DNA from 2 places in the Desulfitobacterium metallireducens DSM 15288 genome. Region 1 is predicted to be linked to the other one. Evidence: riboswitches for the same ligand, from Rfam matches in the RefSeq annotation. Region 1 holds a riboswitch; the other holds the start of a gene.
What was found. A riboswitch is a leader RNA that binds a small molecule or an ion and turns the genes downstream of it on or off. The one in region 1 is predicted to bind thiamine pyrophosphate.

Region 1 (12,645 bases):
TCTCTGGAATCATCGGGTTCTTCGCTTTAATCACATATTTTGTTGAAAAGTTACAGACGAGAAAAATGGTTAGAATTTAAAAGATGAGAGCTTCCTAACTCTTCGAAAAATAGCGTTTCGATGAAATCGCTTTTGATCTTCTCAAAACTTTTATGAGTTGCCTTGACCCAGCCGAAACGATCGTGTTCTTTATTAGGCAAATGGATAATCGATATTTGCTGAGGGTGGATGTATTCCTTTATCACGATTCGTGCCGAAGGTAGGGCGATATAAGGGAAGGGAGCAATAAGGCAATTCAAATTCTCGGCTCTAAGGTTAAACTCACTAAAATTCTCGCGCACGGGGCTGGCATCTCCAACGTGCATAAGCTTTACGCCATCATATTCAATCAGGTAAGCAAAATTATGGACATCGTCATAGCCTTTACCCATGTGGAGCATCGAGAAAATCCGGATATCAATTCCCTTTAAGGTGAGCTTTTCCTCATGGTACAGCTCGGTGTTTAATTCGACTAGATTATTTTCATTGTCGGAAGCATACGCTTTGATTTTAGAAATCACTTCAGGGGTTGAGAAAATTATCGTTTGGGGATTGCTTTTTCGAAACTCATGGATACCGAGGGGATCGAAGTGATCAGGATGATGATGTGTGATCAGCATAAGATCCAGGTTATCAAAAGGGGGAATGCCCCCTTTTATTTTTTGCGCAATTTCAGGCGGGGGGTCCTTGTATAATGGCTGCCGAGAATGACACAAGCCGTCGATGAGTATTTTCTTATCTTTAAGCTGGATTAGAACGCCAGCATTGGAGACATAGGTTATCGTATTGACTTCCGTTCTGAGATCCATAGCTATTCCCCCTGGTTCACGTATATTTTAATCATAACATTAATTGCACCAGGAGGGAGGAGAGTTGTTTTTGCTATTGATAGATCCACTCGACCCAATAGGCCAAAAAAATGAGTGTAAATAAAAGAGATGGGGGGATAACTCGGAGCGTAACGCTGACATAATCCTTCCAGAGAAGTTTAATGTTGTGCTGTTTTAGAATGTTCAACCACATTAACGAAGCAAGAGTCCCAATTGGCAAGATTAAGGATCCCATGTCACTGCCAATTACACTGGCGAGATAAGCAATCTTCAGCGTGTAAGGATCGAGTTGCATGCTTGTTAAGGTTAGTGTTCCTATTAATAAAGCCGGATGATTGTTGAAAAATATCGACATTAGCGAGATGAGTGATCCCATGGCTAAACTGGCTTTGAAGAAGTCCCCATAAACTAACGGGTGGAAGACGTTTACTAACCAATGGGTTAAGCCGATGTTGTTTAAACCATAGATGATAACGTACATCCCGAAAGCAAAAACGAAGATGTGCCAGGGAGTCTTTTTCAATAAATCGGCTGGGGAGATTTTGAAAAATAACCATCGCCAACTGAGCAGGAGTAAGGAACCCATAACAGCAACCCACGAAATGGGGATTCCCAAATATGAACCTACAAAAAGGCTGATCCTCACAAAAAAGACAAAGAGAAGAATATTCCGCATAAAGGCGTTGCGGTCTTTTAGGTGAGGAGGTTGAAGCGTAGGGTGAGGTTGAGGGAGCAGGTGAGGAGGGACAGGATGATCTCCCGGAGTAGTATCATGGGGAGGATGTGGATGCGGAGGATGAGTTTGAAAAGGAAGGCGCCGCACCTTATGAAGAGGAGGTCCATTCAAGTACGTCTCGAAGAGTCCTGCTTTTAGCGTAGGTAATTTACGCGGTAATTGATGGTAAAAAAGAAGAAACAAAAGGGATAATAGAACGAGTAAGCCGAGGATCGCTGGGATAAACATCATTAAAGTATACATATACAATGTTGTTTCGACGATTTTTAAGGAGATCAAGTTAACAATATTGCTGACGCCGATGGGTGCGCTGGAGGCTGTGGCGATCAATGCCCCTGAGATGAGATAGGGAATTTTTTCGCTATTTTTAAAATGGAGTTTATCGAGAAGGATGAGCAGGATGGGGGTAGTAATCAAGATACTCCCGTCATTATTAAAGAAAAGCGTCATTAGAAAGCAAATTAAATTCACGTACCAGAAAAGACGGATTCCTGAACCGTTTGATCTAGCGGCTAAACCTTCAGCTGCCCAATAAAAGAATCCAAAGCTTTCTAAGACATTGGCCATCACGATCGTTGCAATGATTGTGATGGCAGCACTGCTGATTGTGGCGCCGATCGTGCCTAAATCTTCGAAGGATACACTTCCGCTAAGAACGATTAAGAAAGCTCCAACGGTAGCAGGTATTGCTTCGTTTAACCCCCGCGGTCGCCAGATCACTAAAATCATGGTGAGCAAGAATGCCATGATCGTAAGAAAGGTCATGACTAATTCTGGCATGTCTTTTCCTCCAAATAATAATTATTATGAGGTTCTGATCCTTGTTTCCGCTGTCGTTCTCGTAGCATTTCTATCAAGATCAACTTGGGTGTTATCGCTCATTTGTTCAGAGTGAGCATGGACTGGGGGCTTTAAGAGAACGTACAATAAGATCCCAGATATAGAAATAATTGCGGCCACAAACATGGTTTCACCCTCTCTCGTGTGGAGGATATTTTTTCATAGATCGTCCTTTATTACTGTAGAATACGCTAAGAAATAGACTTGTGTGCTTGGCTAAATCAAGCAACGTAAGACGCGATATTCTATTTTGCTTGCTTAGCGTGGATCAAGTTTAAGAGCCAGCGTTTGAAGCCTAATCGAGGGGAAACAGGAGGTGCGGGTGGAGTGGGTTTGCGTCCATAGATCAAGCCAAATCCAAAGTAACCTTGGGTTCTCCTCGTGAAACTCACATTTTTTTGCAACCTGGGTATTAACCCGGGCTGTTTGCTTACTTTGTCAGCTAGATCTTTGATTAAGATCCAATCCTTCTTAAGCTCACTCGCAATTAGGTTCCCATTGTTTTTTAAAGGTTGTGGGTTTTTGATTTCTACATTCTGAAATCCCGCTTCGGTTATTGAGTGACACCATTCTTCAAAGGATAGAGGATTGGTGCTTGGTCCAAAGCACTCTGCCAGTTGGGGTTTGAGGGGGGCGGGTAACTCATGAAGCAAGGCCATTTCGAGATCGGCGACCTGACCTTCAGGCTTGAGCACGCGGTAGAACTCTTTGTACACCTGGACTTTATCTAAAAATACGGTTATTGATTCAGCAATGACCCAATCAAAAGAATTTTCGGCGAAAGGCAAGTGGGCAACATCGGCCACCCTAAATTCTATAAGGTGTGATACCCCTTCTTTTTTCGCTCTTTGGGTGGCTTTTTCAATCATCTGAGGACTAATATCGATTCCTATTATTTGGCAACCTGTCGTCTTAGCGAGATGACAGGCTGTAAGTCCACTACCACATCCGGCGTCAAGTACATATGATTCAGACTTGATCTGTACTGTTTCTAAATTCAACTTAGTTGCAGGGAAACCACCGGGGTGGGAGCTACCAATGCCTAACCATGCCAGTAGTTCAAAATAATTCATATCTTCGACTCTCTTGTTCTCAACAGAAACCATGAAGTCTCCCCTCCTTTCCCAATATCATGGTATTATATTCCAGGAAAAGATGATTTGTAACATCAGTCGGTGTAATCCTTGATAGAATTTCATAAATTTAAAATAATTATTAAAAAGGTTTGATTATTTAAAGCTTGTGTTATAATTAATCATACTTATAAGAGAGTCTTAATAATTTAAGAATTTAAGGAGGTTCGTCGAATGAGCAATATTCGAACTATTAATAAAATTATTACCGGGGAAAGGGCAACCGATGGTGCTGGCGTAAAGTTAGTCAGAGTTATTGGCTATGATGATACTCAAGATTTTGATCCCTTCTTGATGATGGATGCCTTTGATTCTGTTAATCCAAACGACTATACTAAAGGTTTCCCGTGGCATCCTCATCGAGGAATAGAAACAGTTACCTATCTTATCAAAGGAGATATAGAACATGGGGATAACCTAGGGAACAAAGGAAGTATTCTTGATGGAGATTGTCAGTGGATGACAGCTGGTTCAGGAATTATTCATCAAGAGATGCCGAAACGGAGTGAGTGGTTGTTTGGAGTTCAACTATGGCTTAATCTACCTGCTAAAGATAAAATGGTTTCACCACAGTATAGAGGAATCCAAAAGCACGATATTCCTATCGTGGATGAGGAAGATTCCAAAGTCCATATTATAGCGGGAAACTATAAGGGAATACCAGGTGCACTGGAAGGAGATTATGTTAAACCTCTCTATTTTGATGTAGAAGTAAAGAAAGATAGGGAATGGACTTTCGAAACGGAGGAAGATTCCACCTTATTCATTTATATTCTTCAAGGAGAAGGTTTCTTTGATCCCCAGAATGAAGCGTTTATTTCGGAAAAGCATGCGGTCCTATTTAATAAAGGAAAAGATTTCCGAGTAAAAGCTTCAAATCAAGGAATTCGGTTCTTACTTTTATCCGGGAAACCACTCAAAGAGCCTATTGCCTGGGGTGGTCCAATCGTGATGAACACAAGAGAAGAGCTGGATCTTGCGTTCAAAGAACTCAATGAGAATAAATTCGTCAAATAAGTAATAAAAGCTGTTACGCAACGTTATTTGCTAAACAGGTGTTTCATCGAAGTCGCTAAGAAATTTCAATAAAAAGGGAGATCACTACTACTTAAGAAGTAAGTGATCTCCCTCGATTTTTTTGTTGGGTTATTATTTAGTTTTCTTTTTTTTCTTTTTTTGTCCGGGTTCAGATCCTTTAAAGCTCACGGCCCCATGGGGACAACTTTTGATACAAACCCCACAGGCGACGCATAAATCTGGATTTACATAAGCGGGTCCTCGACTAAGAAAACCTAATTTCTCCTGGGTGATCGCTTTCTCGGGGCAAGAACGTTTAGAAGGACACAACGGTGAACGATCACATTTTATGGGATCAACATATGCTGCTTTACTCACAACTCCCACTCCTATCTATTTAGTGGATATATACCTGATGGGGGTATTGCTACAAGCATACTATAAAACGTGCAAAGTGACAATGCGGTTAGGATAAAGCATCATGAATTATCACTTTTTTTAACGTTAAATAAATTACTGCAACAAGAATAAAGACCATAATCGTCGGTGAGCCCCATTCGACATTGACGAAGTATTGATAAAGGAATGTTCCAAAAGCCGCGATGAGGATGCCTAACGTATTGAGCTTTGAGCTCTGCCCTTTATAATGGGTAAGATACTCGATAAAGACGATCGTGTAGACTGGAATGAAGACACTGCCGATCATCAGTAGAAAGCTTTCGAAGTTTTCGATCGGGAAGACAAAAGCAATCATAAGAGAAATTAACGAATAAAGGACAATCATTAGATTTTCGTTTTTAAATGGAAAGAGTTGTTTAGAGGAAATGACAGCCGAATAAATATCCATAAAAGCAGTTGTCACCGTAGCAATGATGATGATAAAGCCAGCGATAAACTTCATATTGCTCTGCACGATATATTCGATAACATCCATCCCCGTATGGAGAGTAATGAGGAAGCCTAGAAGATACATAAGCATACTGCCGATAAAGTAGCCGATGAAGCTGGAGAGAACGACCCCTCTTTTGCTTTGCCCATTTTTAGTGTAATCTCCAATGAGTGGTAGCCAGGAAATAGGCATGGCAATGGAGAGTTCCACCGCAGTCGCAAAATTCATCTGTCCAGTTATTGGAGGGAGGGATTGCATATCAATGCGGAAAAAGATCATGACGCTCAGGACAAGCAGAATAAGGACAAAAATATCATTGAGGGCTTTGGAATAGTTATTAAAGAAAAAGGCCCAGATTAAGACGGCAAAGCCCATTATAATCATGGAGACCGGTAAAGATAGATTAGCGATTCCGCCAAAGGCTCTTCCCGCTTGGATAATCATGACTGTACCCCAACCAATGAGTTGGAGAACATTTAGGAAAGCAATAACTTTTACTCCTACTGGCCCCAGGGAGTCGCGGACTTTTTCCATGGCTGTTTTACCGCTTTGAAAAGAGATATAACCGCCAAATGCCAGAAGCAAAGTGCCAATCAGGTGTCCGATAAGAATAGCAGCTAAGCCTTTCGCCAGTCCTAATGGAGCGGTTAGCCCCCCGGTATAAATTTCAGAAATTGAAATGGCTGCTCCAGCCCATAAAAGAAACATTGATGAATTCTTAATCTTCTCCATTTGTGTTCAACCCTTTCTGTTATAGAACTTAAAATGTATTAGTGCGAGTAATTTCTGTTATCAAGTCAACAGTCTGAGCACCATTTAATGCTCCATTCTATCTTCCCCCCCCAACAACCTGTTTAAGAAAATAAAAAGACTTACCCGAGGGGTAAGCCTATTCCTATCTTTGAAATCCACATTTACGCGGACAGTCTTCAGCATCCCTACGCTGGTGTTAACCAGATCAGGTTCTAAGGGTTAAGATGATTCTTTCTCAGCTCCCGACGGAGCACCCCCTGCACTATTCAATTATATAGAACTCTGAGGAAAATTATAAGTCTCTTTTTGATGATTGTAAATAGGTGATTTACGATAACGTTATATTCTAACCATTCTTAACCGAGCGAGGAAAGGAGTTGACCTTCTTCCATCCTCCTATTTGTTATGAAATTAAAAAACTCTTCGCCGGAGAGTGGGGTACTCAATAAAAAGCCTTGAACCACGTTACATCCCATGTCTGATAGAATAGAAAATTGCTCAGGCGTTTCTACACCTTCGGCGACTGTGGAAAAGTTAAGACTCTTGGCCATAATCAGGAGAGCTTTTAACATTGCTCTATCGCGCACTTCGAAGGCGATATCCTGAATGAAAGATCGGTCTATTTTTATGGTGTGGACAGGGTATTTCTTCAGATAACTTAAGGAGCTATAGCCTGTTCCAAAGTCATCAATCGCAATCTTTATGCCTATGGACCTAAGATTGTTCAATATACGGATCATCTCTTCAGGGTTAGAAAGAGCGACACGTTCAGTAATTTCTAGTTCAAGAAATTGCGGTTCGAGCCCTGTCTCGGCAAGAATTTGCTGAATCTTTTGATAGCAATGACACTCTTCCAACTGGATGCAGGAGATGTTGACTGCGACAATGATCATATGTCCGGCATCATGCCATCGTTTCGCTTCTTGGACAGCTGATCTTAACACCCATTCTCCAATCGGAATGATGATTCTTGTTTCTTCAGCTATAGGAATAAATTCGTTAGGTGGGATCAGTCCCATTTTTGAATGGTTCCAACGAATTAAAGCTTCAGCGCTGGTTACTTCTCCTGTCTTAGCATCACATAGAGGTTGATAAACAACGGTAAATTCATTCCGTGCTAAGGCACTTTTCAAACCGGATGCTAAGCGAGTCTGGCGTAAAAGTGCCTTGCCCATTTCGGGTGTAAAAAAGGTATAATTGCCGTTGCCACGTGCTTTAGATTGATACATTGCAATATCGGCATGTTGGAGCAGCATGGAGGGGTCAATACTATCTTGAGGGTAGAGCGCAATTCCTAAACTTGCTGATATTTTATATTCCAGCGTATCTAGTATTATCGGTTGTTCTATGGTTGAAAGGATAGCTTGGGTGATGTTCGTGACTTCCTCAGGTGAGGAAACGCCATCTAAAAAGATGATGAATTCGTCTCCGCCTAGGCGCGAAATAAAATCTTCTCCCCGAATAATTTGTTTTACACGCTGAGCAATTTCGAAGAGGACTAAATCTCCGATGCGATGTCCTGCCGTGTCATTGAGATTTTTAAACTGATCTAAATCACAAAAAATTAAGGCAAACATTCGATCTGTGTCCTTAGCTTCTTGGAGCGCTTCATCCATCCTTTGCTCAAACGCACGGCGATTAGGAAGAGCAGTTAAGGTATCGTGATTAGCCAAGAATTCAAGATCTTGACTGAGTTTCTCTAATTCGATTTGCTTTTTTTCCCTATGCCGCATTAAGAATCCAATACTCAGGGTTACTGTGGTTATCGCGATGGCAATTGCGAAAGTAACATTAAAGTTATTAAAGCTATATTCTTCTGGGTGAAGGAAATATTCATGAAGCTCATAAGAAGACTGCAATAGCACACAAAAGAGTCCGGTCAAGATGCCCGTTTTATAGCCATGATAAAAGAGAACTAAAATGGGAGGTAATAAATAGAGAATCCACATCATTTCATAGATGCCTTCAGGAGAATCATTGATTAAGGGAATAATGAGGAGAATGAGAATAAAACTGTACAATAATATTTTCTGAGACATTCTATTTTTTATCATTTTGATTAAGCCTTTCTTTGTCAGATCAAATGTGCCATTGTGTAAAACATGGCAACTTTAATTTTTCGACACCATTTGTAAAAGTCCTCTAAGTATTCTTCACAAAAATTTAAAACTCTTCGAAGCAATTATGGTGTATATTAGAGATAATTGCTGAATATTAGCGAAGAGAGGAAGTTAACATGGGTACTACAGGAATTCCCGGGTCTTCACGTCAGACGGTGCAACCACGACGGTTACAAGGAAAACCTGCAGGGGTTTATCATTATAGTCGCAAGAAGAGGCGGCTGCGGCGAATTGGTGCTAAGAGCGTTACGATGATTGCTCTTCTTTCCCTCATCTTTATCGGATTCCGATTTGCCCCTTTCCAACCTTTTGAGGGGTTACGCAATTTATGGGTGACTACAGCTATGACGACGTTAAACCATCAATACTTGGCAACCTGGTTTTTCAGTGAAGATGAGATTCAAAAAATTATGGATAGTAATCAAGCGGCTAATCTAGGAAATTCGAATCCTTCGGCCATCAATACTTTAGGTACAAATAAAGATAAAGGAATTGATTTGGTCGACATTAGTCAAAAAGGGTTTAAAGGATATTTACTTAAGGTCAAGGATCCCTCACGAGTTAAAGTTGCAGCAACGCAGTATCTTGGGACGCGGGGAGAAAAGGCCGAAGAGATAGCGAAGGAAACGGGAGCTGTTGCAGTCATCAATGGAGGAGCGTTTAGTGATCCGGAAGGGAACGGGAGCGGCGGAAATCCTTTGGGTATTCTCATCTCGAATGGGAAAATTATCCATAAAGATAATTTGAATCAATATGATCTGATTGGAATGGACCGTAACAATAAACTGATCTTGGGGCATTATACTTTTGCGCAAATTCAGAAGATGGGTATTCGTGACGCAGTCTCGTTTGATCCTTTTCTTGTCGTTAATGGTAAACCTGCGATCACCCAAGGCGATGGGGGATGGGGAATTGCTCCACGGACAGCGATTGGACAAGCCCGGGATGGCACAATCTTGATGCTGGTCATTGACGGACGTCAAGTCGGTTCGGTCGGGGCTACTCTCAAAGACGTTCAGGATATCATGCTCAAGCAGGGTGCTTATAATGTAGCTAATCTTGACGGAGGTGCTTCATCTGTGCTCTATTATCAGCAGCAGATGGTAAACAGTCCATCAAGTAAGTATGGGGATCGCCATCTACCCTCGTTCTTTATTGTGAAGTAAATGAAAAAAGCGATGTAATTCACGGAAGCACACTTAATTTATAGTGTGCTTCTTAGTATTTTTATAAGGAAATCCCAAGGCCTTTCTGACATCTATTAGGTATATTATTAACTTACTTTTGTCATAGTCCTGACAAAGTTTTGACACAATCATCGGTTAGACTAAAAATATAAAAGGAATTCAAGCAAAAACAAAATAGGAAAGTGAAATATTAGTAAAAGAGTAAATTTGGGGGGCGTTTATTATGATGAGATATGGATTAGGTACAAATCATGGTTATGCCACGGGCTGGGCAAGTGGAGGTACAATTATTCTTATCTTTTTAATGGTGATAGTATCAATTGCGGTCTTTAGTTTTTCAAATGACTATTTTAAGAAAAAAAATCATCCTAAACATAACAAGCTTTTAAAAATACTTGAAGATAAATATATAAACGAAGAAATCAGTGATGATGATTACATTGAAAGAAACAGTCTACTCGATGATGAGTATTTGCTCCATTCAGATAATCCTGCAATAATGCAACTTAAAGAGCAATACGCAAAGTGTGAAATTGATTCCCGCGAATATATCAAAAGGAAAAAAGAATTAAGTGAACGCAGAAATCAATTTGCTCTGGATATCCTCAGAGAGAGGTATGCCAAGGGTGAAATTTCTTCAGAAGAGTTTCGAAAGATAAAAGCAGATATCCAATATGATTAGTAATAATCCAAACCTAGTGATTTTGCGTATTTAGATGACCTTTTTAGGGACATGATGAGTCTTGAAAAATAAATTAGGTTTACTGTTATAACAAGAAAGAAGGTAGCATTTTGAAGCTACCTTCTTTCTTAACTTACGTAAGTTAAAATGGCTAACATGATTGGAAGCTAATGAGTATAATCTATTAGTCTTATAGTATCACCAATCTTTTTAGAAATTGCTTGTTTCATTTGTTCGGCATGTGGACAAGGAAAGCCAATAGGATTTCCTCTTGTAATACAGGAAGCTAATACAATTGTGTCAGCACCACGTTTAATCATTTCTGTAGCCCGAGTAACCGCTTTTTTTCCAGGACAACCCCCACAGGTATTTACTCCAATTACTTCGATATCTTCTTCCACATTTGCAAAGGCAAGTTTCTTTTCCTTCATAACTTTAAAATCGGTCGTAGCAGGACACATGTCCTCAGTTTGCATACATCGAATTAATCCAACCTTCATAAATAGTTCCTCCAAATTCATAACTTCTCTGCCATAATTAACTACCGAAAGAACAAAACTTGGGAGCCGAGCAACCCTCAAACTGAATAGGTAATTAGTAACATCATATTGTTAAGATACCACACCAGGAGCTATAATGGTTATGCATTGTTATCATAAATCTTATACTAAAGGAGTATAGCCTTGTGGATATACAACAGTTTAGAGCCTTTCGCGAAGTAGCACGACAGCGAAGCTTTTCTGGAGCAGCAAAAGAATTATTTCTTAGCCAACCTGCGATATCACGTCAAGTAGCTGCTTTAGAGACTGAGATAGGATTACCGCTGTTTGTTCGTATGGGCAATAACATTTCTCTGACTGATCCCGGTCGGAGGCTTCTGATTTATGTAGATGACATTCTCCTTAAACTTGACCAAGCTGAATCTGTCATCAGGGATTTAAAGGACTTAGAAAGCGGTACAGTTATTGTTGCAGCTGATAATTATTTAGGTAAATACTTTTTGCCACGCTTTATCGGTGAGTTTCATCGCCGCTATCCAACCCTTCAACTTCATTTAATTACTCATCCGCAAGAAAGTTTAGTAGGCCTGTTAGCGAATGGGCAAGCAGACTTAGCCTTTTTCTGCGGGGAACCAAAACGGAATTTACCGCTTACGTTCGAACAACTATGTACAGAAGAACTTTGTTTTGTAGCTCCTGGGTCACTCAATCTTGATATTGCCGGCAATATTGAAAAATATGCTCCTTTTCTATTTCCGCCGAAAAGTTCCTCTTTTGGCGAGGACTACGAACTTTTGTTGCCTGTATCTATTGATCGCACCAATTCACTAATTACCATTGAGTCTCTTGAAGGAATTAGAACGCTTCTTAATGAAGGCTTTGGGTGTAGTATATTACCGAAGAACCTTATTCATTGGGAACTCGAAAAAGGCTTCTTGCAATCCATGCCGATTGGACTTGAATGCCCTGTGATTCTCACCTATCCAAAGGATACCCGGCTTGCTCATCCCGTTCTACTTTTTATGGGGGTTATTCATAAAATGTTATCAATTTAGCTTAGAACTCGAAAATTATCGTAAAATAATGAACAAAAATGATATAATGACCTTACAAATTTGACTTGGAAATAACAAAGGGGGATTAGAATGTTTTTATTAATTTTAACGTTGCTTTTTGCGTTGCTTGTCGCTATATTTGCGGTCCAAAATGCTGCCCCAGTCTCGATAAATTTATTTTGGATAACAACACAGGTCCCTTTGGTTCTCGTCATTTTAGGCTCGGTGCTCGCAGGAGCAGTAATTGTTGTTTTGATTGCTATGTGGCGGAAAATACGTCCCAAAAAGAAAAATAAGGGTATGTCCATAGTACCGGTAGAAGAAAAGAACATGGATTCGAAAGAAAATAATTTCTCAGAGCAAGTTACTATGAAACAATTTACGCCAGAAGAAAAATAGATTCAGTATATTCTTAAAATTTAGAAAAGATTTAATAGAAAGAAGGAAATTCATTCTAGAGTCGCGAATACAATATGAAAATAGTGAGAATTAACAAGACCATGGAGGTCTGACCCTACAGAGGGTCGCTCTATGGCCTTTTTCTTTTTTTCTGAAAATAAGCCGAATAGCAAAGAAGGGAGAACAGGATGGAACTTCCAAGCTGGTTAAGTGAGATGAGCCCCGCAGTGCAACTTGACGTTGGTGGGGGGCGACGTAAAAGAAATTTCATCGAGAAGACGCTGAAAGATATCGTTAGCTTTCTCAGTGATGCATTTTTCTCAGAAAAAATCGCGTTGAGAAAAGGCTTTTTACAAGGGCTAGATCCTCGCGTTAAAGTATTGTCCCTAATTTTTCTCTTGGTCGCCGTTAATCTTTGCTCAAATCTTGGTTTGCTCTGGATCTTCTATTTTATTCTACTCGCGA
Region 2 (12,645 bases), 420 kb from region 1:
CAAAGTTTTTGATCACTGGTGGAAGACCTGGGTTAACCGGGAAAGCTGCCACAAGCGTTGCCATATTATTGGTTGGGTTAGGCACAGGCAGGGAAGTGACTTGAACCTGGAAGGTCACCGTGGTAAACCCGCCTACAGGGATCGTGCCTACAGGGATACCTACTGCAGGATTGCTGCCGCTTGGAACACCATTAATGGTCACACTGCCCGGGACAAAGGTAGTTCCGTTGGGCACGACATCGGTAAGCAAGGCATTGTTGGCTGGGACGGTGCCGGTATTTGTCATGATGACGGTATAGGTGACAATGTCCCCGACCTCAACAAAGGGCTTATCGACACTCTTGGCAACATCTACCGCCGCAGTTTCCACCTTAATGTCTACGGGGTTACTAACAAAGTTTCTTAAAACCGGGGGCTGACCTGGCTCGATTTGGAAACGAGCATCCACAGTGGATAGATTGGTAGCCGGGTTCGGAACAGGGATAAAGGTTACAGTGGCATCAAAGGTTACCGTTACGGATCCACCTACCGGGATATCCGGAACTGGAACGCCTACTGCCGGGTTTCCTCCACTCGGAGCGCCGTTGATTGTTACGCTTCCTGGAACAAAGGCGAAGCCGTTTGGCACAATATCGTTAAACACTACATTCGTTGCAGGAACTGTTCCTGTATTAGAGATAACGGACGTGAAAGTTACAGTATCTCCGACCTCGACGAATTGTGGGTTAGCACTCTTTTGGATATTAAGGGCTGCAATGACGACCTGTGTCGGGGCAGGATTACTTTCGGTGGTTTTCGGTGTCGGGCTCTGAGGATTGACAGGGTACAAAGCCTGGATCACTGAAACATTCTCTGCCGGATTCGGAACCGGAATTGCATCAACGGTTGCCTGGAAGGTTACGGTGGTGCTTCCGCCAACCGGGATATCTGCAAGCGGTATGCCTGCTGCGGGGTTACCGGCCGTTGGGAAACCATTCACTGTGACCGTTCCTGGTACGAAGTTAATGCCGTTTGGTGTAACATCAGTGAACACGACATTGGTTGCAGGGACGGTACCGGGGTTTGTGATGGTTGTGATATAGGTTAAAACGTCCCCGATCTCTGCAACTGCTCTATTCACCGTTTTTACAACATTCACTCCAGCGGTCTCTACCTGAGTGGTCACTGGGTTGCTGGGGAATTCTTTGGTGATAGGGCTCTGAGGGTTAACAGGGTACTGGGCAGTTAGAGTTCCTATATTAACGGCAGGGTTAGGAACCGGTGTGCTTGTCACTTGAGCCTGGAAAGTTACCGTTACTGTTCCGCCAACCGGGATCGTGCCTACGGGTACCCCGACAGCAGGGTTTGCACCGCTTGGAACACCATTAATGGTAACCGTGCCTGGTACGAAGGTTGTTCCATTCGGTACGATGTCGGTAAGCACCGCGTTGTTAGCCGGAACCGTACCCACGTTGGTCATGGTCAGCGTATAGGTCAATATATCTCCCACTTCGGCAAAGGCATTATCTACGCTCTTAACCACATCGACCTGTGCGATTTCCGCCCTTGTAGTAACAGGATTGCTTTCGAAGGACAGGTCAATCGGGTTCTGCGGGTTTACAGGATAATCTGCAGCAAACGTGGCAGTGTTTACAGCCGGGTTAGGTGTCGGGATCGTGTCTAGAGTGACCTGGAAGGTTACGGTGACAGACCCGCCTGGTGGAATATTGGGAAGCGGGATACCTGCATTTGGGTTAGCTCCGCTTGGTGCGCCATCAATGGTAACCGTTCCCGGAATGAAGGTGGTTCCGTTTGGCACGACATCCGTAAGCACACCATTGTTTGCAGGGACTGTACCTGTATTGGTTACGACAACGGTATAGGTTAGGGTTTCCCCAACCTCGGCAAAGGCTTTATCCACACTTTTTATAACTGTTGTTCCGGTCTGCTCAATCGTTACATTAACCGGATTGCTTTCAAAGTTGAGCGTTCTCGGAGGTTCCGTAGGCTCTATGACGAAGGAACCACTCGCGGTTGCGGTATTGGTCGTCGGGTTAGGTGACGGTACGGAAGTTGCAGTAACCTGGAAGGTCACGGTAATGGATGCGCCCGGAGCCATGTTTCCAAGCGGAATACCTACACTTGGGTTGCCCGGGTTCGGATTACCGTTGACTGTAACGCTTCCCGGTACAAAAGCTGTTCCAGGAGGAGGATTATCGGTGAAAATTACGTTGTTCGCCGTTACATCTCCGCTGTTCGTTACGACTGCAGTATAGGTGATGACGTCCCCAATATTGGCGAAAGCGATATCCGAACTCTTGACGATTGTGATTTCTGGATTGACAACCTGAGTTACGACAGGGTTACTTGTGCCGCTTCCTGGAATGTTTGGCTGATCCGCAGGGTTAACACGCCAGAGAAAGGTCGCATTGGCCGTGTTGGTTAGCGTAGGAGGAACCGGGATCGAAGTGACTTGAACTTGGAAGCTTACCGTTGTTACATTGGGGGAATCCGGAGTGGATACGGATAAATCTCCAAGAGGTATGCCAGCAATCGGGCTAGCTCCGGGCTGGTTCACTCCATTGACAAAAACGGTGCCTGGGATAAAGTTTGTTCCTGCAGGCGGGTTATCAAAGAAGGTGGTATTGAAATCTACAGTATTACCGGTATTGGTTACATCGACCGTGTAGGTTATGATATCCCCTACAGCGACAACACTCTTATCCGTGGATTTTACCAGTGTAATCTGACCAATTCTTATCACTGTTGTTACAATATTACTTTGGGCAGTGCCACTAAAGGTCGTACCATCCACGGTATACTGGAAGTTAACAAATGCCTGATTGACCACATCCTGCGGAGTTGCCATCGTATTCACCGTGACCTGGAAGGTGACTACAACCGTACTTCCAGGAGCTGGTGCAGGCGGAATATTAGGCAGTGGGATTCCGACACTCGGATCCCCGGGAACCGGGACTGGAAGTCCAGGAGGAACTACGACGGTCACACTGTTCGGTACGAAGGTTGTTCCGGCAGGGATGGGGTCTACGAAAACGACATTCGTGGCCGTAATGTTACCGTTATTGGTTATAGTGACTGTATAGGTCAGGGTATCTCCATAGGTTGCAAAGTTTTTGTCCACTTCTTTTACTACATTAAGGATTGGTCTTTCCTGAGTTACTACTGTGGCTTTTACGCATTGGTTATTAAGGTTAAAGTTTTCGTTTTGCTCATCTCCGAAGGAGGTCGAAAACGTTGCCAGCTGAACAGTGCCCACTCCTGTCGGTGTATAGTTGGCAGTAAAGGTTAATACCGTTCCCGGAGGCACGTTGCCCAAGGCTGCAGGACTCCAGGTCAGGGTTTGGCCAACGATACTCGTAGGCGGAATCGTTGCATCATTGTTGTAGGTCATCCCCGGTGCAAGGGTTACTGAGAAACCTGTACTGAGTGCCGGACTTGCCCCTTGGTTTACAACTTTAAAGGTGATGGTATTGGGTTGGCCTACAAACAGTTCATTATTGGGGTTAGGTGTTGTAAATTCAAGATACATTAAAGGTTTTCCAACGGCGAAGAACACATCATCAAGCACAAACCGGGTATACATATTTTCCATGCTACCGGTATAAGGGAGACTATTTGTATACTGATGACCTCCCTCATAGACAATCTTGCCTGCACCGGCTCCGTTTTTATAGGGTCCTGCCATGATAAAGTCGTACTGTTTTCCTGTCTTTGTCTCAATGAAGTGGGCAATAATTTGTGTCTGTGAATTATACACCAGCCCCGGAGTATTGTGATAAACGGTCTGGAAGCTTCCGCCGGGAAGTCCCTGTGGAGCAGTGGTGTTTACAGCCTGAACCGTTGGGAAGTCAGGTATATCAACCGTAAAGGTGCCAGTATCCCCCTTATTTGTGTCTGTTTCCGGAATACCAGACTGGGTTAAGAAGGGACCTGCTTCATTTTCGATGGATGGTATCGATGCACACATGGCATGGAGGAAACCACCCTGGCGCAGCCAGTCATTTAATTCTAATTTGAGTCCCGGGTCATCCCATACTCCTGTACCGGTATGAGGGGAGATTAGTATATCATAGGCATTTCTTCTACAGGCAGTCAGGTCAAAGCCAAAGAGTGCTCCGGCGGCAATTTCTGTTTCGGAAAGAACACCGGGCGAAGCAGCACTCCAGAGGTTACCATTGGAATCCGGTATGCCGGCTGCATTCAAATAGGTCGTTACTATGCCGCTGTTAGCTGCTTCTACCGCAATTCTTGGAGCCCTTTGCATCGTAGCTGCAATATCTGCGCTGAAGGGGGCAGTGGCAACGTGTACCTTCACATTGGGGTTTGCTACCTGCCAGGCAGTGATGAAGGGCGCTGCCGCAGCGGCAAAGGCTGAATCGATAATGAAGGGGCCGCCTGAATAGTTATGGCTCGTTATAATCGTTCCCGATTGAAAGTCTGTTGCTGAGGTTGTAAAGTCGGTGCCGTTAAAGGGCTTTCCGGACTGAATAGCCCATTTGACGGGAATTTCGTTGGAAAGTAATCTGTATACTAGCCCGTAGGCCCTATACATGCCTAAATTCTGGTAGGCTGTGTCCATGGGAATAATCAGCGTACCAACGCCAAAATTTTCTATAGCCATTATGACGCTCCTTTCTATCTAGTTTATTTAATTAACAAAAAGTCACATCAATTAACAGGGTAATATTTTTGAAAACAGTTCTCTCATCCCTCTGCATTGCGAAGATATCTTCGATATAGGGGGTAACAACCAGTTTCTTTTGCTTTAACAAGTTCTCAACAGGTGTTCCATTTACTTCTTTAGGAACAATGACAAAAACACTCTTTAAAGTTTTCTCGAAATGGGCTGCATGCGTGCTTTGGCTGGGTTTGTCGGCGACATAGGTTATGATTTCTTTAAGGTTAAGCTCGATAATGAGTTTTTTGCCGCTTAATAGCTGCCCTTCGTAGGACTTAATGCAAGGTGTGTCAATCAGGTGAAAGGCAACAATTTCTGGTTTAACTGTCACGGATACCAATTGCTCCATGTCGGGCTTTTGTTCAGGAATCGTTAATATTTCTGGAATTGAAAATTGGGTGAAATACTGTGGGTTTTCGGGTAATTGTTGAGCTGTGCCGTTCGTTATTACGGTACTAGGCATTCTAGGGCACCTCCTTTTTAGCTAATTTGGGCGACAAGTAAGAGGGTGATGTTTTTGAAGATTTTCCGTGTGCCGATCTGTTCGGCATAAATGTCTTCAATATAGCCCTCTACCGTAAGGCACTGAGTCTCATCAAAATCGGGAGGCAAAACAATAAAGGTACTAAAAGGAACGTTGAAATGAGCGCCATGGATACTTTGACATCGTTCGTCGGCAACATACAGGACCACTTGTCGGAGTTCGCCTTCGACAATTAATTTCCAACCGGTTAGGGTTTGATTTTCCAAGGACTTGCCAATCGGTGTTTTTATCACTTTAGTGCTGAGAATCACCAGTTCTGACTTGACTTTAAGGATTAACTCGATATCTGGTTTAGTAGGTGGGATATCGACTATTTCCTCAACATTAAGCTCCTTGAGGGCTGCTAGTGGATCGGAGAATTTTGGTAGTTGCTGAGCCGTCCCCTCATACTCTATTAAGCCTTTTAAGGTGCTTACCATAATAGAGACCTCCCCTCTATATGCTTTATGCTTTGAAAGAATAAACACTTGTACATTTCATCGTATGCTAGAATTCGATTGATGCCACCAAAATATGGCAACAAAATATTGGCTAAAAAAAGCAGCCCCATTCTCAGACAAGATATGTCGAGAACGGGGCTTGGGGTGTGATGATGGGTTGACCGATTAGAGAGTAGGGAGTTAAATTGAAACAGGAGAATGTTCACTGAGGACTAAATTAGGAGGCAAAATCGTGGAGAGTGCAGAAAGACTTGTAGAGTTACTTAAAAAGTTATCTTTAACCATAACGACCGTAGAGAGTTGCACCGGAGGATCTATCATTTCCGCAATTACAGATGCTGAAGGGGCATCGGATATCACTCCGGGGGGATATGTTACCTACTCGAATCATCAAAAGCGGGCTATCGGTGTTCCTGAAGAGATTATTGAAGAATACGGCGTTTATAGCAGCGAGTGTGCAGAAGCGATGGCCAAAGCAGGTGTGAAGAATACAGGGGCAGATTTAAGCATTGGCGTGACGGGTACTTTTTCCAATGTTGATCCCCATAATAACGACAGCGTCCCCGGGGTTGTCTTTTTTTCAGTCGTATTTCATGCTGAGCAAGCATTAGCGGGTAAAATAAATGTGCCTATTATGGAGAGGCCTCAGCAAAAACAATATGTTGCTGAAATCGTACTAAAAAGAGTGCTGGATGTTGTTGAATCCATATATAAGGCTCTTTTAAATCCGCTTAAATAGAGCAAAGCCTCCGCATCCGGAGGCTTGCACGTTTTAGCAGATGACTTTTAAGAGTTGTTGAGCTGCGCTTTTGATATCGTCCTGAGCTAAAATAGCGGAGACTACAGAAATTCCGTCAATTCCTGAGGACATGGTTTCGCGGGCATTCCATTCGTGGATACCGCCAATAGCCACAACAGGGATATGGACGGATTTTTTGATTTGTTTTAATTCGTCAAAGGTGACGATTTTAGCTTCTGGTTTAGTGGGGGTTGCCACCATCGCACCCACACCAAGATAATCAGCCCCTTGTTTCTCTGCAAGAAGCGATTCTTCTAGGGTACCAGCAGAGACCCCGATGATTTTGTCAGGACCGAATAATTTCCGAGCTAGGGGCATCGGAAGGTCATCCTGGCCGATATGAAGCCCATCAGCATCAATCGCTAAAGCGATATCCAGACGATCATTGATGATCAGGGGAATTCCATGACGGGTTGTGATTCCTTTGACGGCTAGGGCAAGTTCTAGGAATTCCCGAGTGGAAACGGATTTTTCCCGGAGTTGGACGAGCGTTACTCCGCCAAGAATCGCGTGTTCAATGGATTGGCATAAGTCACGACCTTTTAGAGTTTCACGGTCGGTGACAAGATATAAACGATAATCGACATCTGATTTATTCACAGGTCACTTTACACCCTTTCGCTAAACTTTCAGGGGTCAGATTATAGATTTTATCTAAGAGATGGATTTTAAACGTACCAATTCCCTCATCTGGGGTAAGCGATTGCTGAGCAAGCTCACCGGCAAGCCCCATGGAGGCGATTCCGGCAACAGTTGCGGTTAGATAATCTTGATTTGCACCACAGTAAGAACCGATGAGGGAAGTAGACATACAGCCCGTCCCGGAAACATCGGACAACATGCGGTGGCCGTTGTCGATTCGGCAAACTTGCTTACCATTGGATACGATATCTGTTTTACCGGTGATCGCAATAATGCAATTCCATTCAGTAGCCAGTTTCTTCGTAATGATTTCAGCATTTTCTTCACTTGCGACAGAATCAACGCCTTTTGTTTTAACATCAAGACCGGCTAGCACTTTGATTTCTGACATATTACCGCGAATGACGGTGGGTTGTACTTCTTCAATGATTCGTTGCGCTGTCTTTGTGCGCAGAGTCGTAGCTCCAACGCCTACAGGATCAAGAATAATGGGGATGCCCAGCGATTTCGCCTTTTTCCCAGCAGCGAGCATACTTTCGATCGTTCGGGAATTCAAAGTACCTATATTGAGAACCAAGGCAGAAGCAATGCTCACCATTTCCTCTACTTCAGATAGCTCATCCGCCATAACCGGAGAGGCACCAATCGCGATGGTAATGTTAGCGCAGTCATTGACGGTAACATAATTCGTGAGGTGATGGACAAGTGGGCTTTTCTCTTTTACGGCGGATAAAGCAGCCGTTAATTTCTCTTGTATGTTCATGAATAAACCTCCAAGCTAATTCTAATCGTTCAAAAGTCCAGCCTTCTGATACAGGCTATAAAAATGATGCGTTGGTCCGACGCCTTTGCCGATGGCTAACGAATGCTCAATCGCGATCGTAATATACTCCTTCGCTTGGGCAATCGCTTGCTCGATACTCATTCCGCGAGCAAGATTTGAGGCGATTGCGGAAGACAAGGTGCACCCTGTTCCATGCGTATTTTTGGTGTTAATTCGGGCAGATGAGAAAGGAATGAATTCTTTTCCAGTGAAAAGGATATCCGTGGAGTCGTTTTCAAGGTGACCGCCTTTAAGCAAGACGTTTTTAGCACCCATCTGGAAAATCGCTTTTGCAGCATCCTTCATTTCTTCAAGGGTATGAATGGAACGGTGGGACATTACTTCGGCCTCAGGAATATTCGGGGTAACAACTGTAGCGAGGGGTAATAATTCCTGAATTAAAGTTAGCTCAGCGTCGGGATTTAAAAGGTGGTAACCACTTTTGGAGACCATGACTGGATCGACGACGAGTTTTTCCGGAGCATACTCTCTTAACTTTTCCGCGATGATCTTAATGGTGGGAATTTGAGAAACCATCCCAATTTTAACGGCATCGACAGAGATATCATCAAAGATAGCATCGATTTGTTTAGCGATAATATCAGGATCAATATCCTGAACCGCAAACACGCCTTGGGTATTTTGAGCAGTGACAGCAGTGATCACACTCATTCCGAAAACACCATGAGCGGAGAAAGTCTTCAAATCAGCCTGAATTCCGGCACCCCCACTACTATCAGAGCCCGCGATGGTTAAAACGTTTTTCATGACAAAATCCTCCTTAGGGATAAAAACGAATGATTTAAACATATAAAAAGAGCACAACTCCAGGTAGGGCTGCGCTCTTCTTGTTACAGAGTATTGCTCACCTACGCTGGGATTATCCAGATCAGGTTCAAAGGGTCTTAGACTTCATCAGGTCTAAATCTCAGCCGGCCTTTTCCAGCTCCCCTGCCTAACTATGAGGTTAGATATTGGTTAAAAAATAGCACGTAATCCGTTAAAAGTCAAGGTAAGGACTGGAAGCTGGAAAGATCGATAACAGGGAAAAAGATAGGGACATTCGGATGAGAACTTGAACGTTTCCTATAATCGTGCTAATCTTTACTTATTATGAAGTAGTTCTGTAAGAAGAATGTAACTAAATAGAGGGAGCTTAAGGAATTGAGCTGAGAGGGCAGTTGAGACCACTGCCGACCGTGATACCTGATCTGGATAATGCCAGCGGAGGGACAGTAATATTGGAGTAAAAAACCGCTCATTTTCTAATGAACGGTTTTTATTATTAATTTTTAACAGAAGGAAGTAGAATTTGATGAGGGTAGACTCAGAAAAAATGGTTGAAGACATTTTTGACTATATCGAGAAGTTTAAAAATAAAGCGAGTAACTCTCCGGAGATTAGTGACGATTTTAATGCTTTAGCTCTCAAACTTTTTCAATTTCAATATCAATGGAATCCCGTCTATAGAAAATATTGTCAGCTTCGTCGCAAGTTACCCCTAACCGTGAAGAGGTGGCAGGATATTCCCCCGATTTCTTATCAGATGTTCAAGGAGTCTACTTTAGCGTGTGAACCTATCGACGAGACGATTCCTGTTTTCATGACGAGTGGCAGTACCAATCCGGAAAAAAAGGGGCGTAATTATCATCCCACTTTTAAGGTCTGGGATGCATCGATGATTTTTCCTTTTAAAAATTATGTTCTTCCGGATCGGGAGAAAATGAGGATTTTAGTATTGTCCCCGGGCGATGATGTAAATCAAAACTCTTCCTTGTCGCGATATCTATCTCGAGCGTTTAAGGAATTGGGCAGTGAGGGAAGTCAGCTTTTCTTCCATCAAGACATCGGGTTTGATATGCCAACCTTAGTTGCTGCGCTTAAACAAAGCGTCGCAGAGCAGGAACCCGTTTTACTGCTGGGCGCGACTTTTGCTTATGTTCATTTCATCGATTATTGTCAGGAGCAAGGGGAGAAGTTCCAATTGCCGAAAGGAAGTCGGGTGTTTGATACAGGCGGCTTAAAAGGGCAAGCACGTGAAGTGATGACGGATGAATTATATGAATGGTTCAAAGCGTTCTTTGACGTTCCACGGGAGCTCTGTATCAATATGTACGGAATGACGGAGCTCTGTTCACAAATGTATGATCGCACAATTGAAACGTATCTCTCTGGGGGTCAGGTCATTTATGATAAAATCGGGCCAGCCTGGACCCAAATCCAGGTTTTAGATCCGGACACGCTGGAAGCTGTTCCTGATGGTGAAATAGGTTTGCTGGCTCATTATGACTTAGCCAATTGGAATTCGTGTTTAGCTGTTTTAACAGAGGATATGGGATACAAAACTCCAGACGGTTTTGTTTTGCTCGGGAGATCGAAGGGGGCTGAGCCCCGCGGGTGTTCGATTGCGGTTGATCAGTTGATCGCTGAGCAGAGGAAGTGAGGAATATGGAACACCAGTTAATTCCGGCTTATTTTGTCCCTGAAGGCCTTACATTTGACGCTTATCAGGAACGACGGTACGGTGGGTATACGCTTCAATTTCCTGAATTAAATGGAGGAATTGTAGCTGAAGTTTGTGCTGAGGTGATTAAGCATCGTAACGCATATTTAGTCAATTTAACGACGGATCAAATTATTGAACGGATTGATCAAGCAGTTCAACTTTGGCTAAACCCAGATTATCCGTTGCGTAAAATTGCTGAACATGTGCTTCCTCCTCTGACAGGGTATGATGGGGAAACAATTCGCTTAGAATTAAAACGCTACATGCGTGGATTTCGAAAAAAGGATATTTATCGTTTTTTAGATGAAGAGTTCGATAATCCGAGCTTACTGGATGGCTTTCGGCCTCGAAAAACAGGGGGGATGAGCCGGGTATATGGACCAGAGCTGATTTTTCATGTTTTCTCTGGAAATGTCCCGGGTCTGCCCCTTTGGAGCATAATCATGGGGCTTTTGCTTAAATCCGGAGGGATCGGGAAATCTTCTTCGGCGGAACCTTTGTTGCCCGTGCTTTTTGCTCAAAGCTTAGCTCAGGTTGATCGGGAATTGGCGAATTGCTTCGCGATTCTTCCGTGGAAAGGGGGCACGGCTGATTTAGAAGAGCCGGTGCTTAAGTCGGTTGATGCGGTTATTGTTTATGGTTCGAGTGAGACGGTCCAGAAGCTTCGTAAGAAGGTTACTAAGAATATTCCGGTATTGGGTTACGGACATAAGGTGAGTTTTGCCGCGATCGGTAAGGAGGCGTTAACGGCTGATCGCTACCAAGACACGGTTCACCGGTTAGCTCATGATGTGATGGTTTATGATCAGCAAAGCTGTTTATCGCCCCAAGCCGTCTGGGTTGAAGAAGGTGGGGCGATTAGCGTGAGGCAATTTGCTCAGTTACTCGCCGCTGAACTCGAGAATTACGAAAAGCGCCGACCTCGGGCTAAACTGACGGACGAAGAAGCGATTGCCATCCGTTCAGTTCGCAATCGTTATGAAGCACTATCCTTCCAGGATGATGAAATCGAAGTTTATGGAAGTGCAGGAGGAACGGAATGGACGGTGATTTACGAGGGTAAACCTGGGTTTGAGGGATCTCCTCTTAACCGGACCATTCATGTTTATGCGTGTCATGAACTCAAGGAGTGTGTAAGCGACTTACGTCCTTACCGTGACTATTTACAAACGGTTGGACTTGCCGTGAGTCCTAACCGTTTAGAGGATATCTCAGTGCATTTAGCACGCGAAGGGGTAACGCGGATTACGGCTCTCGGTCAAATGACGTTAGGGGTTCCGGGGTGGCATCATGACGGACGCTTTAATTTGTTAGATTTGGTTCGCTTTGTCGATATTGAACGCAGTGTTGAGCAGTTAGCGGAAATCTATGACCCTGATGTGGAAGCCTACTAAATGCTAGTCAGCAGAGAGAAGGGAAGCTATGCAAGATAGAGTTGTTTTAGTCACTGGAGCAAGCCGTGGAATTGGCAAAGCGATTGCCAAGAATTTCGGGAAAAAGCAAGCGATGGTGATCGTTAATTACCTAAAAAGTGAAGATTTAGCAGAACAGGTGGTCAAAGAAATTGAAGATGAGGGTGGACATGCCCTAGCCTTGCAGGCCGATGTGACACAAGCTTCTGAAGTCAACGGTATGGTTAAGGCTATCTTAGATAATTTAGGAACGATTGATGTTGTTGTGAACAATGCGTTGCATCATTATACGTTTAATCCTAAGACGCGCAAGACGGCTTGGGAGTTGGAATGGGAGGATTATCAGGGGCAAATTGACGGTAGCCTTAAAGGAACCTTTAACCTCTGTAAGGCTGTATTGCCCCAGATGAAGCGTCAAGGGTATGGGCGAATCATTAATATGGTCACAAATCTTATGGATTTTCCGGTCGTGCCGTACCATGATTATACGACGGCGAAGGCAGCTGTTTTAGGATATAGCCGTAATTTAGCTAAAGAGCTCGGACCGTTTGGAATTACGGTTAACTGTGTAGCGCCAGGTTTGACTTATCCTACGGACTCAAGTCGGGAGACCCAGGAAGATGTCCGGGAAATTTTGATTCGTTTAACGCCGATGGGCCGGTTGGCCTTGCCGGAGGATATTGCCGGTGCCGTTGCTTTCTTGGCTTCGAAGGAGGCCGGGTTCATTACTGGACAGTGCCTTCGTGTCGATGGCGGACTAACGATGACCTAGATTGAAAATTTTGATCGAAGAAAAAACAG

Region 2: it holds a riboswitch for thiamine pyrophosphate, as region 1 does, so the genes downstream of both, DESME_RS02940 (LuxE/PaaK family acyltransferase) here and cytX (putative hydroxymethylpyrimidine transporter CytX) in region 1, are expected to answer to the same signal.

What each region holds. Positions count from the first base shown of each region.
Region 1 is NZ_CP007032.1:1,019,841-1,032,485, forward strand. Features, by position in the region: gene DESME_RS04885 (DUF4405 domain-containing protein) at 1-80, shown strand, start outside; gene DESME_RS04890 (MBL fold metallo-hydrolase) at 51-848, opposite strand; gene DESME_RS04895 (ArsB/NhaD family transporter) at 922-2,385, opposite strand; gene DESME_RS04900 (class I SAM-dependent methyltransferase) at 2,691-3,551, opposite strand; gene DESME_RS04905 (pirin family protein) at 3,753-4,595, shown strand; gene DESME_RS04910 (4Fe-4S binding protein) at 4,728-4,973, opposite strand; gene cytX (putative hydroxymethylpyrimidine transporter CytX) at 5,062-6,192, opposite strand; TPP riboswitch at 6,403-6,505, opposite strand; gene DESME_RS04920 (putative bifunctional diguanylate cyclase/phosphodiesterase) at 6,594-8,258, opposite strand; gene DESME_RS04925 (phosphodiester glycosidase family protein) at 8,474-9,523, shown strand; gene DESME_RS04930 (SHOCT domain-containing protein) at 9,768-10,226, shown strand; gene DESME_RS04935 (CGGC domain-containing protein) at 10,394-10,726, opposite strand; gene DESME_RS15320 (LysR family transcriptional regulator) at 10,912-11,781, shown strand; gene DESME_RS15325 (LapA family protein) at 11,872-12,180, shown strand; gene cbiQ (cobalt ECF transporter T component CbiQ) at 12,369-12,645, shown strand, end outside.
Region 2 is NZ_CP007032.1:601,168-613,812, forward strand. Features, by position in the region: gene DESME_RS02905 (DUF7507 domain-containing protein) at 1-4,621, opposite strand, end outside; gene DESME_RS02910 (hypothetical protein) at 4,653-5,141, opposite strand; gene DESME_RS15305 (DUF3794 domain-containing protein) at 5,159-5,641, opposite strand; gene DESME_RS02920 (CinA family protein) at 5,895-6,401, shown strand; gene thiE (thiamine phosphate synthase) at 6,435-7,061, opposite strand; gene thiM (hydroxyethylthiazole kinase) at 7,054-7,866, opposite strand; gene thiD (bifunctional hydroxymethylpyrimidine kinase/phosphomethylpyrimidine kinase) at 7,888-8,694, opposite strand; TPP riboswitch at 8,776-8,889, opposite strand; TPP riboswitch at 9,065-9,176, shown strand; gene DESME_RS02940 (LuxE/PaaK family acyltransferase) at 9,242-10,369, shown strand; gene DESME_RS02945 (acyl-CoA reductase) at 10,375-11,826, shown strand; gene DESME_RS02950 (3-oxoacyl-ACP reductase) at 11,855-12,616, shown strand.